Regions from separate parts of the Cellvibrio sp. ARAG 10.3 genome, predicted to be linked through region 2. Evidence: predicted binding sites of a transcription regulator. Region 2 holds the regulator's gene; each other region holds the start of a gene.
What was found. The regulator FNR, encoded in region 2, switches genes on or off when oxygen is low (the NO sensors DNR and NnrR bind a similar motif). The targets are predictions, from matches to a motif close to TTGATNNNNATCAA.
Positions count from the first base shown of each region.

Region 1: hemN (oxygen-independent coproporphyrinogen III oxidase) is a predicted target of FNR. The motif match lies at 2,615-2,628, and genes of this name have one in related genera.
Region 3: ccoN (cytochrome-c oxidase, cbb3-type subunit I) is a predicted target of FNR. The motif match lies at 1,586-1,599, and genes of this name have one in related genera.

Region 1 covers NZ_JBPYCU010000018.1:58,419-62,623, reverse strand. The annotation lists partial or broken gene ACSV5M_RS18195 (outer membrane beta-barrel protein) at 1-2,504, shown strand, start outside; gene hemN (oxygen-independent coproporphyrinogen III oxidase) at 2,703-4,106, shown strand.
Region 2 covers NZ_JBPYCU010000019.1:85,892-90,096, reverse strand. The annotation lists gene ACSV5M_RS18705 (DUF502 domain-containing protein) at 1-533, opposite strand, end outside; gene ACSV5M_RS18700 (glutaminyl-peptide cyclotransferase) at 602-1,432, shown strand; gene ACSV5M_RS18695 (cold-shock protein) at 1,517-1,723, opposite strand; gene fnr (fumarate/nitrate reduction transcriptional regulator Fnr) at 2,116-2,874, shown strand; gene ACSV5M_RS18685 (DUF4202 domain-containing protein) at 2,888-3,487, shown strand; gene ACSV5M_RS18680 (SirB2 family protein) at 3,530-3,907, shown strand; gene ACSV5M_RS18675 (hypothetical protein) at 4,178-4,205, shown strand, end outside.
Region 3 covers NZ_JBPYCU010000027.1:17,672-21,876, forward strand. The annotation lists gene ACSV5M_RS20675 (argininosuccinate synthase) at 196-1,413, shown strand; gene ccoN (cytochrome-c oxidase, cbb3-type subunit I) at 1,717-3,165, shown strand; gene ccoO (cytochrome-c oxidase, cbb3-type subunit II) at 3,177-3,788, shown strand; gene ACSV5M_RS20690 (cbb3-type cytochrome oxidase subunit 3) at 3,791-3,991, shown strand; gene ccoP (cytochrome-c oxidase, cbb3-type subunit III) at 3,994-4,205, shown strand, end outside.

The DNA.
Region 1 (4,205 bases), on a different contig from region 2:
TACCGGACTATGTGGAACGTGTGGTGGAAGGTACTGATCCGCAGGATGGCAACGACTTTGCCGACCTGGACGGCGACGGTACACCCGATTACCGCGATACCGACAATGACAACGACGGCATCTCTGACGAGGACGAAGGGCGTGCGACCAACCGCGATAGCGATGGTGATGGCATCCCTGACTACCTTGACCTCGACAGTGACAACGACGGCTTGCTGGATGTATTGGAAGGTAGCAGCGACTCGGATGGTGACGGTTTGCCGGATTACCGCGACAACGACAGCGATAACGACGGCATTCCGGATTACATCGAAGCGCCGCTGGGCGTGAAGCTGACCGGTAGCGACGCCGATAAGGATGGCATTGACGATGCGCTGGATGTGGACCTGACGGGTGGTACAGATCTGAACAATAACGGTATCGATGACGCCTACGAGCCGCGTGATACAGACGGTGACGGCATCCCCGATTACCGCGATCCGGATAGCGATGGCGACGGTATCCCGGACCGCCTGGAAGCCGACATGATCCCGCTTAGCGGCATGGACAGTGACCACGACGGTATTGATGATTTCCTTGATGTAGACCAGACCGCAGGTACTGATCTGAACGGTGACGGTATCGACGATGACTTTATGCCGACCGACACCGACGGTGACAGCCTGCCGGATTACCTCGACCCCGATAGCGATAACGACGGTATTGCAGACGGTGTTGAAGGCGGTGCGAGTGGCCTCGATAGCGACAACGATGGTATTGACGATGCCTTCGATGTTGATCAAACCGGTGGCACTGATGCCAATGGCGACGGGATTGATGACACAGCCCGACTGCGCGACAGCGATGGTGATGGCATCCCTGATCTGCGCGATCTGGACAGTGACAACGACGGCATCTACGACGTGGTGGAAGCTGGCCTGCCCGATGACAATTGGGATGGCCTGGCCGATGGTGGCGTGATAACTCACACGCCGCGTGACCGCGACGGTGACGGAATCCCGGATCATCTGGATCTGGACAGCGATAACGACGGCACGAATGATGTGGTTGATGCTGGCTTCGGACGCTTCGATGAAGACGAAGACGGGCGTATCGACAACACCACCGACGTGGATCGCGACGGTATTCCCGATGTGGTGGATTATGAAATCGGCAGCTTCGGCGGCAGTCTCGACAGCGACGGTGATGGTATACCCGATGCCCTGGACCTGGACGACGACAACGACGGTATCCCGGACTGGGTTGAGAACGGCTTCAGCTCTCCCGACCAGGTCGGCCCGGATCGCGATACCGATGGTGACGGTATCCCGGATCGCCTGGATCTGGATAGCGACAATGACGGGATTCCCGATCTTGTCGAAAGCGGATTGCGTTTCCTGAACGATGCAGATGGTGATGGGCGGATCGACAACCTCGGCGACAGCGACGGCAACGGTCTGCATGACGCTATCGATCTATTGCTCGGCGCGCTCGACACCGACGGCGACGGCACGCCGGACTTCCAGGATCTCGACAGCGATGGCGACGGTATCTGGGATTTAATTGAAGCCGGTGTATCGCGCCAACTGGATCTCAACAATGACGGTCGCATTGATGTGTTTGTTGACATTGACCGCGACGGCATTGCTGACAGCGTGGACGCGGCGGTAGCCAATGGTGTGTCTGCACCCAGATTAGTCATTCGCGATACAGACGGTGACGGCATCCCGGATTATCTGGACCTGGACAGCGACAACGATGGCTTCACCGATGACAAGGAGAACGGTGACTTTGATAACGATGGTATTCCTGATAACGAACAGGATACCGGTGAACTGAAAACAGCAGTAAAAGGATCAGGCGCTATGAACTTGTGGTTGCTGACCCTGTTGGGTCTGTCAGGTGTCGTAAGACAAGCCGTGCACCACCGTCGCCGTACGGCGGCGTTGGTGGTGGCGAGTGGGCTTGGCGTCTTGCCCGCTGCCCAGGCAGCGGCGGATGACTGTGCAGCTGGCGGTTATGAGCTTTCGCGTTGCTGGTATGCCGGTTTGGGTGTGGGTGCGGCGCACCTCAACCCGGAAGGACGTGTGAACGGCTGGGGCACCGACGGTGCCGGTAGCCTTGGGATGGAAGTGCACCTCGGTCAGTTCGTCGCGCCGGCGTGGTTTTGGGAACTCAAGTACACCGACGCCGGTGAAGCGGAATTGGGCAACCTTAATCCTGCACTGGATGAGGAAATCAGCGATGCGGCGATCCGCTACAAGATTCCCTCGTTGATGGTCGGTTATGTGGTGTGGAGCGATGTGGTGGATGTGTATGTGAAAGCGGGCATGTCTTCCATTGAAACCAAAGCCAACGACAACCGCATCGGGCAACGCAAACAAACCTCAACCCAATTTGCGTTGGGAGCAGGGGTGCAATATGCATTGCCCGATTTACCTTGGTTGGTGAATATTTCTTTCGACAGCTACGACCAGGATGCGAGGATGTTTACCTTGGGCGTATCTCGTCGCTTCGCTTGGTAACCCACTACAATGACCGTCAGACTCTAGCGGCGGAATAACCACGAAAATGCCATCCCTTGATGGCATTTTCTTTTTTAATCAGACACTTTTGTGGGGACGGCGATAATCAATTGATTCAGATCAATCCGCCTTTGCTGCAATTTGTTAGCCTGCCATTGTTCAAAAGACGAACCTCCGATGCATGCACTTGAGGCTCACATGCCGCCATTTTATTCTCCCGATAACGTCCCGCTCAGTTGGAACCCGACGCTTATCAGCCAATACGATTTAGCCGGCCCGCGTTACACTTCTTATCCTACCGCGCCACAATTCAGTGAGACTTTTTCTGAGTCGGATTTTGCGGCAGCGGTGGAGCGCAGTAATGCCAGCCAGCGACCTCTGTCGCTGTATTTTCATATTCCATTTTGCGACACCTTGTGTTTCTACTGCGGTTGCAACAAGGTGGTCACGCACAACAAAAGCCGCGCAGAACCGTACTTGCGCCGTGTTGAAAAAGAAATGGCCATGCAGGCGCAGTGGTTTGATACCGGGCGCCCGGTCAAACAATTACATTGGGGCGGCGGTACGCCAACCTTTATCAGCGATGACGAAATGGCCTGGTTGATGGCTGCTACCCAGCGGCACTTCAATCTGGTGGATGATGACTCGGGTGAATACGCCATTGAGATTCATCCCGGTCGGGTCAGCGCGAATACCATGAAACATCTGCGCAAACTGGGTTTCAACCGCGTCAGCATGGGCGTGCAGGATTTTGACCTGCGCGTGCAAAAAGCGGTGAACCGCTACAACACCCTGGAAGATGTCAGCGCGCTGGTCAATGCGTTGCGCGTGCAGGCTTATCATTCCATCAGCATGGACCTGATTTACGGTTTACCCCTGCAAACACCACAGAGCTTTTCGATCACGCTGAACAAGGTGATAGAGCTATCGCCTGACCGACTATCCTTGTTCAACTACGCCCATTTGCCACATTTATTCAAAAGCCAGGCGTTGATCAAAGACAGCGATTTGCCTTCGCCGCAACAAAAACTCGATATTCTGGCGATGTCGATCGAAACATTGCAAAACGCCGGTTATGTGTACGTGGGCATGGATCACTTTGCCAAACCGGATGACAGCCTGGTACAGGCGCAGCGGGCAGGGGTGTTACAGCGCAATTTCCAGGGTTACTCCACCCACGGTGATTGCGATCTCCTGGCTTTTGGTGTGTCATCAATCAGCGCCTTCGGTGGCGTGTACGTGCAGAATGCCAAACTGGTTGAGCTGTACCAGCAATTAATTGATGCAGACAAACCGGCCTCGGTGCGCGGCTTCACCTTGAGCGATGAAGATCATCTACGGCAGTTTGTGATCAATCAGTTGATCTGCCATTTCTATCTCGATTTTGATCAGGTACAGCAACGCTTTGGTGTCAATCCAGCGGTTCACTTCGCCACAGAATTGGCTGAGCTTGTACCGATGGTGGAAGATGGGCTATTGACCCTGAGCGATAAAGGGATTCAGGTACACAACACGGGACGATTGCTGATCCGGCGTGTGTGTATGGTATTTGATGAATACCTGAACAGCGGCAGCGGGATTCGTTACTCAAAAGTGATCTGACATGACAGGGAAAACGTTTATGGGGTGAAGCTAAAACTGAGAAAAATTTACAGTTGTTTACCTTTATACGGGATGCTTTTGATTGCTAACGGATTGTTT
Region 2 (4,205 bases):
GTAGGAATCGGGGCAGTTGCCACATACACCGTGTAGTCACCATTCTCATGAATCGCCGTGACAATACCGGTCACCGACACCCCCGCCGCGCGCCCCATGATGTACGCACGACACACCTGCCCCTTCAACAATGAGGCATTACTCTCGCCCCCTAACAATTGCGAAATAATTTCCCGGATGGTTTTGTAGCCTGGAGCCAGCTTGGTCAACCAGGCGTCCAAACGCTCGTGTAATAAACGCCCCACGTTGGTTTTAATTAACAAGCCAATCACAAAGAAGGTGCTCAGCACAATAATGATGGCGAGGATATCCGCCATGTATTTGGCCAATGGTGTGATACTCACCAACCAGCCACTCAGGGGGCTGATGATCCCGGTGATAAAGTTAAACAGCCACTCCAGCAGGAACAGAAAAATCACAAACGGCAGCACCACCATAAAGCCGCCAAGTAACGTAAACCCGATAAAGGATTGAAGCCGCTGGGCTCCGGTGCGCTGTCTTAAATAGTCGCGAAACGCCTGGATTTTCTGCATACGTTTTACTCTGAGGGTTTCCCTGTCACAATAAGCGCCGAATAAGCGCATAAAAGGTTGATTACACCGTGAAAAACATCTTCTTGTTTTGTTGGCTATTTTGCCTGAGCGGGCCACTGATGGCTAATGCCGGGGCCACGGTATCACATACACCCGATGTGGTTCATTTTGATTACCAGATACTGGCCCAACGTTCACACAAAACCACCCTGTTTACGCAAGGGCTGGTGCTGGATGGCAATACCTTCTACGAAAGCAGCGGCCTGTATGGCCAATCCATGCTGGTCAGCTACCCCCGTGAAGAGTCCGCCAACAAATGGGCTCAACTCACCGCCAACTTCACCCAAAAAGACAAATTACCGGATCGCTATTTTGCCGAAGGCCTGGCATTACTCGATGACAAACTGTATCTGCTCACCTGGCAGGAAGGAACGGTGTTTGTTTATGACCGCACCACCTTCGCGGTCCTTGATCGCTGGCGCTACAGCGGCGAAGGCTGGGGGCTCACACACAATGGCGAACAATTGATCCGCAGCGATGGCAGTGAACATCTGCACTTTCATTCACCAGAAGATTTTAGTCTGGAAAAGACCCTTGATGTGCAGGAATCGGGGCGACCGGTTCAACGATTAAATGAGCTTGAATTTATTGCGGGGTATGTGTGGGCCAATATCTGGCATGAGAATCGTTTGGTACAGATTGATCCAGCAACAGGCAGCGTGGTCGGCTCAGTGGATCTCACAGCACTCACCGCACAAGTGGATATCGATTCCAGCGAGAGCGTATTGAATGGGATCGCCTATGATGCGGAACGTGATGGGATGTGGGTAACGGGTAAAAAATGGCCAAGCATGTATCTGATAAAACTGATAAAGCCGGCAGAGGAATCGTCCGAATAACTGCGTAATACCGTAGAAAAAACCTTACCGCAGAAACAACAAAGCCGCATCGAAATGCGGCTTTGAGTACATCAGTCGTACAACTTAGAGACCGATTACGTTTTCAGCTTGCGGGCCTTTTTGGCCTTGCTTAACGTCGAACTCTACTTTCTGACCTTCGGCCAGGGTTTTGAAACCTGAACCGCTGATAGCGCTGTAGTGAACAAAAACGTCCTGACCAGCATCGCTCTCGATGAAACCGAAACCTTTAGACTCGTTGAACCACTTAACAGTACCAGTACTTTTAGACATAAAAAACCTCAATGCTCTGAGTAAATTAAAAATTGCCACCTTGGCATCTGTGCTGACTGATCACATCTTACTTATGAAGAACAAAACGAGGTTGCTAATAGATGTACTGCTAGAACAACGATGTACCATAAATAATGCTGCATGTTTGCCAGCCGAGGCACTATATACCCGAGTTAAAGCCCAAGTAAAGCCCTGTTTAATACGCTGCGTTAGCCTGCACACTGAGCGTCGCAAGACGACACACGGGGGCATCAATTTGTCACATTTTTACCCGTGTGCGACGCAAAAGACTTGATAAACCTTAGCGGAGCGCGGTGTAGCTATTTACCCCATCTGCCAAAGCTGCAACAATTGGGCGCATTTACAGGCCACATCCGCTCGGGGGTTTCGCCATGATCCACGTCCATGTCGTAGATTCCGCTCCCACCGTTTCGCATTGCGCGCATGACAAAAGAGTTTCCTGTGGTAACTGCCGCCTCAATACCTTGTGTCTTCCTATCAGTTTACATATCGATGATATCGACCGCCTGAACGACATTGTCCAGCGCAGCAAACCTTTGCAAAAAGGCGAGTATTTGTATCGCGCCAATGATCGTTTCCTTTCCCTGTTTGCTGTTCGATCAGGCGCGGTAAAGGCCATTACGTTGAGCGATCACGGCGAAGAACAAGTCACTGGTTTTTATTTACCCGGCGAAGTCGTAGGTATGGAAGGTTTGGCGGAGGAGCGTTACTCCAACTCCGTTATCGCCCTGGAAACCGCCTCTATTTGTGAAATCCCGTTTCATCGTGTGGAAGAATTGAGCACGAAGATTCCCTCACTGCAACGCCACCTCTTTCAATTGATGAGCCGAGAGATTAATCACGATCAGCAAATTATTACGTTGCTGAGTAAAAGTACGGCAGAGCAGCGCATTGCGACACTCTTGTTGAGTATCTCCACTCGCAATCATCGTCGGCACCTGTCAGCCACCTCATTTTCCTTGCCGATGTCACGCACGGACATCGGTAATTTCCTCGGCCTGACCATTGAAACCGTCAGCCGCGTCTTTACGCGCCTGCAAAAGCAAGGCATCCTTGAGGTCAATCGCAAGGACATCATGATCAATGATGTCGATGAACTGCGCAGTGTCGCCAACGGTACCGAACAATGATTTAAGGAATTCCATGAGCCCCGCCGAACAGCTCCAGGCTACCCTGGCTGATTTTGATACAGCCAACCAGCAAGACCCGAATCACGAGATCGTTAATGGCAAGGCCGTCCCCAAAGAATGGATCTACGGTGTGCGGATGAGTGAACAGCTCGAGCGCTTTTGTCCGAATGCCTCCATTACCCTGCAGCTGGCCGCCCGCTGCCAACACATCTGCCGCTGGAAAATTCCGCGCAGCGATTACCCCATGGATCGCCAGGGCTATAAACGCTGGCGCAGCGATCTGGCGCAATTCCACGGTGAAACCGCAGCCGTTATCATGCGCAACAACGGCTATGACGAGGTTGATATCCAACGGGTCAAGGATCTGTTGCTAAAGCGCGGATTAAAACGCGATGACGAGGTACAGGCATTGGAGGACGTGATCTGCCTGGTGTTTCTGGAATATTACCTCGAAGAATTTGCAGCCAAGCACGACGAAGAAAAACTCATCGATATCATCCGCAAAACCTGGAACAAGATGTCGCCCGCCGGACATGAAGCCGCTTTGCGCCTACCCCTGTCGGAGGCGATGTTGCAATTGGTCACCAAAGCCCTGAATACCGGGAATCACTGATAACCTCACCCTGTATAACAACCATAAAACGGAAACCCGCTCATGTACCTGATGCTTAAACATCTCCATATGACCATGGCTGCCCTTTCATTCCTGGGCTTTTTTATTCGCGGTATCTGGATGTGGCGACAATCGCCCTGGCTGCACAAAAAACTGGTCAAAATTCTGCCACATATTATCGATACCCTGTTGCTGATCAGCGCCTTTGCGCTCGCGGGTGTGTTGCGCTATTCCCCGGGGGATCATCCGTGGCTGATGACCAAGATCGTCCTGCTGGTGGTGTATATCGTGCTGGGGGTTATCGCGTTTAAAAATCCCAATCCGGTGGTACGAAAATGCAGCTGGATCTTGGCGATGGCCGTGTTCCTCTACATTGTCAGTGTGGCGATCAGTAAAAATCCGCTTGGCTTTTTCGGCTGATGCGAAGGGCTTAAGCGCCGCTTGAGGCGGCGCATTATTACGCTTTCCACTATAAGAATTGGGGAAAACCAATCAGTTTATTATTAATAAAGTGATTTTTATAGCCGAAGCTTGACGCGCCAACCAAAGTGATCTATATCACACACAGGCGTTGGAACCTTGAAATAGCAATAACTAAATATATTCGGCGACCCTACTATGAAAAAAACACTGCTCTCTTTGTACCTTGTTCTGATTGCACCCTTTGCCTTTGCATGCGACGAAACCTGTATGCGTGACAAAGTCATGGCGGAGCATG
Region 3 (4,205 bases), on a different contig from region 2:
ATCCGGGAGGTAAACGCTTGGTTTACTGAGAATCGTTGCTAAATGAAACATATCCACACAAAAAATGGGTAAACCCGTTACAGGGCGGTGGGAATTTGTCCTTTTTGCGAGTACAATCCCGCGCGCTGATTCGGTGCTGGTTTTCGCGCCGTACAGGTCCTCATTCTCCAATAGTTCGTCTCGCGGGAGCTTCCTATGTCATCCATCAAGAAAGTGGTTCTGGCCTACTCCGGCGGCCTTGATACGTCTGTAATCGTCAAATGGCTGCAAGAAAACTACAACTGCGAAGTGGTGACATTCACGGCCGATATCGGCCAGGGTGAAGAAGTAGAACCCGCCCGCGCCAAAGCCCAGGCCCTGGGCGTGAAGCAAATCTATATTGATGACCTGCGTGAAGAATTCGTGCGCGATTTCGTGTTCCCCATGTTCCGCGCCAATACCATCTATGAAGGTGAGTACCTCTTGGGTACCTCCATTGCCCGTCCGTTGATCGCCAAGCGCTTGATCGAAATTGCCAATGAAGTCGGTGCTGATGCCATCTCCCACGGCGCGACCGGTAAGGGTAACGACCAGGTACGTTTTGAGCTGGGTGCCTACGCACTTAAGCCGGGTATTAAAGTGATCGCGCCCTGGCGTGAGTGGGATTTGACCTCCCGTGAGACGCTGATGGCTTACTGCGAGAAGAACAACATTCCGGTGGATTTCAACAAGAAAAAGAAATCTCCCTATTCCATGGATGCCAACCTGTTGCACATCTCATATGAAGGCGGTGTTCTGGAAAATCCCTGGACCGAAGCTGAAGAAGATATGTGGCGCTGGAGCGTTTCTCCGGAAGCCGCGCCGGACAAAGCGACTTACATCGACCTTACCTATGAAAAAGGTGATGTTGTGGCTATTAATGGCGAGCGCATGTCCCCGGCAACCGTACTGGCAACCCTCAACAAACTGGGTGGCGAAAACGGTGTGGGTCGTCTGGACATCGTGGAAAACCGTTACGTCGGTATGAAGTCTCGCGGCTGCTATGAAACCCCCGGTGGCACCATCATGCTGCGTGCCCACCGCGCGATTGAATCCATCACCCTGGACCGCGAAGTCGCACATTTGAAAGACAGCTTAATGCCGCGCTACGCCGAGATGATCTACAACGGCTACTGGTGGAGCCCGGAGCGCAAGATGCTGCAAACTGCTATCGACGAATCGCAGCAATTTGTTAACGGTGATGTGCGGGTGAAATTATATAAAGGTGCTGTGCATGTGGTTGGTCGCCGCTCGGCGGACAGCCTGTTCGATGAAAAGGTTGCGACCTTCGAGGACGATGCCGGTGCTTACAATCAAAAAGATGCAGAAGGCTTTATCAAGCTGAATGCACTGCGTATGCGCATTGCGGCTAACAAAGGTCGCACACTGCGTTAATTCTTTGGGTTTACCACGCGGTAAGAGCAGCATTTTTTAAATGCTGCTCTACACTGTATATATTTTGGGCAGTTTGATGTCGCCCTGCACGCGCTAAAGTGTCTGCTTTATCCGCTGTCGCGCCATCAGTGACGGATCAGTTATTAACGGAGCGTTATCCCGGGGATTCAACTTGATCAGGATCAATATCGGTAACTTCTCTTTTACGCACAATGACGCCCCGGAAAGGGGGCGCCTTGGTGCGGTTGATACATCTTCTTTTCTTGAACGTAACCCTTTTCTTTATCGCATCGGGAATGTCCTATGAGTAGTAATCCGGCAGTAGCCACTGACCATCCGGTCTATGATTACAATGTCGTGCGCCAATTCTCCATCATGACCATCGTTTGGGGTGTGGTCGGTATGGGAGTTGGTGTGCTGATTGCGGCCCAGTTGTTTTGGCCGGAATTAAACGACATCTTTCAACCCTACACCCATTTTGGCCGGCTGCGTCCGCTGCACACCAACGCCGTGATATTTGCGTTCGGTGGCTGTGCGTTATTTGCAACTTCCTATTATGTGGTCCAGCGAACCTGTCAGACCCGTTTGTTCGGTGGCTGGTTGGTGCCGTTTACCTTCTGGGGTTGGCAACTGGTGATTGTGCTCGCCGTGATTACCCTGCCGCTGGGTTACACCACCTCCAAGGAATACGCTGAGCTGGAGTGGCCGATCGACATTTTAATTGCGATTGTGTGGGTGAGTTACGCGATTGTGTTTTTCGGTACTATCGTGAAACGCAAGACTGACCATATCTACGTGGCTAACTGGTTCTACGGCGGGTTTATTCTTACCGTTGCTGTATTGCATATCGTCAACAGCGCATTTACGCCGGCATATTTCATGAAGTCCTACTCTGCCTACGCCGGCGCGGCCGATGCCATGGTGCAGTGGTGGTATGGCCACAACGCGGTGGGCTTCTTCCTGACCGCCGGCTTCCTCGGCATGATGTATTACTTTGTGCCCAAGCAGGCGGGCCGCCCGGTATATTCCTATCAGTTGTCTATCGTGCACTTCTGGGCATTGATCTCTATTTACATCTGGGCCGGTGCGCACCACTTGCATTACTCGGCCCTGCCGGACTGGGCGCAAAGCCTGGGTATGGTGATGTCCCTGATCCTGCTGGCACCCAGTTGGGGAGGCATGATCAACGGCATTATGACCCTGTCCGGTGCCTGGCATAAGCTGCGCACCGACCCGACCTTACGCTTCCTGGTGGTGTCCTTGTCTTTCTACGGTATGTCTACCTTTGAAGGCCCGATGATGTCCATCAAGACAGTTAACGCGCTGTCGCACAATACTGACTGGACCATCGGTCACGTTCACTCCGGCGCCCTGGGCTGGGTGGCGATGATCTCTATCGGTTCCATATACCATCTGTTGCCGATCCTGTTCGGTCGCAAAGAGATGTACAGCGTTCGCTTGATCAACATTCACTTCTGGTTGGCGACTATCGGCACGGTGTTGTACATCGCGTCCATGTGGGTCAACGGCATCATGCAAGGTTTGATGTGGCGCGCATTCAACGCCGACGGCACCTTGACCTACAGCTTTGTTGAAGCCGTACAAGCCAGCTACCCCGGTTACTTCGTGCGCTTCCTCGGCGGTGCCGTGTTCCTGGCGGGTATGTTTTTGATGGCCTATAACGCGTACCGCACAGCCAAAACACCGGAGCCTGAAGTGATTCCGGCTGATCCGGCGACTCAGGCGGCGTAAGGGGATATTCGATGAAAGGTCATGACATAGTAGAAAAGAATATTGGCCTGATGACCGTGCTGGTCATCATCGCCATCAGCTTCGGCGGCCTGACGCAGATCGTGCCGCAGTTCTTCCTGAAAGAAACCACCACCCCCGTGGAAGGTTTGAAACCTCTGCCGGCGCTGGTGCTGGAAGGTCGGGATATCTACATCCGCGAAGGTTGCCACGTGTGCCACACGCAGATGGTTCGTCCCTTGCGTGCCGAAGTAGAGCGTTACGGCCACTATTCGGTTGCGGGTGAATCGGTTTACGAGCACCCCTTCCTGTGGGGCTCCAAGCGTACCGGTCCAGACCTGGCCCGCGTCGGCGGCCGTTACTCCGACGACTGGCACAAGGTGCACCTGTTCAATCCGCGCATCGTCGTGCCGGAATCCAATATGCCGGCGTTCCCCTGGTTGTACGACAACATCCTGGATGGCAAACACACCGCCGCCAAGATGCGTGCACTGAGCCGCGTTGGTGTCCCCTATACAGAGGACGACATCGCTGGCGCTGAAGCGGCCGTAAAAGGTGTATCCGAGATGGATGCGCTGGTGGCGTACTTGCAGCAACTGGGCACGCTCCTGAAAGAGAAACGTTGATGATGGACGCAGGCACTCTCGGCGCAATTTCTACAGTATTGGTGATGGTCGCTTTCTTCGGCGTGTGCTGGTGGGCCTTTGCCCCCAAGCGCAAAAAGCGCTTTGAAGAAGATGCCAAACTGCCCTTTGCCGATGATGACGCGACGGGCAAAGAACACGAGCAGAACGATCATCCCGGTGATGATTCAGACAGGCGGAATTGATTATGGGTACATTCTGGAACCTTTGGATTATTGGCTTGACCCTCACCAACCTGGCGTTGGTGTTGTGGGTCCTGTTGGCCAACCGCAAGGTAGCGGTAAGCGATCAGGACGAAGAAGAAAACAAAACTACCGGTCACGTCTACGACGGCATTGAGGAGTATGACAACCCCTTGCCGCGTTGGTGGTTCATCATGTTTATCGTGACCTTTGTTTA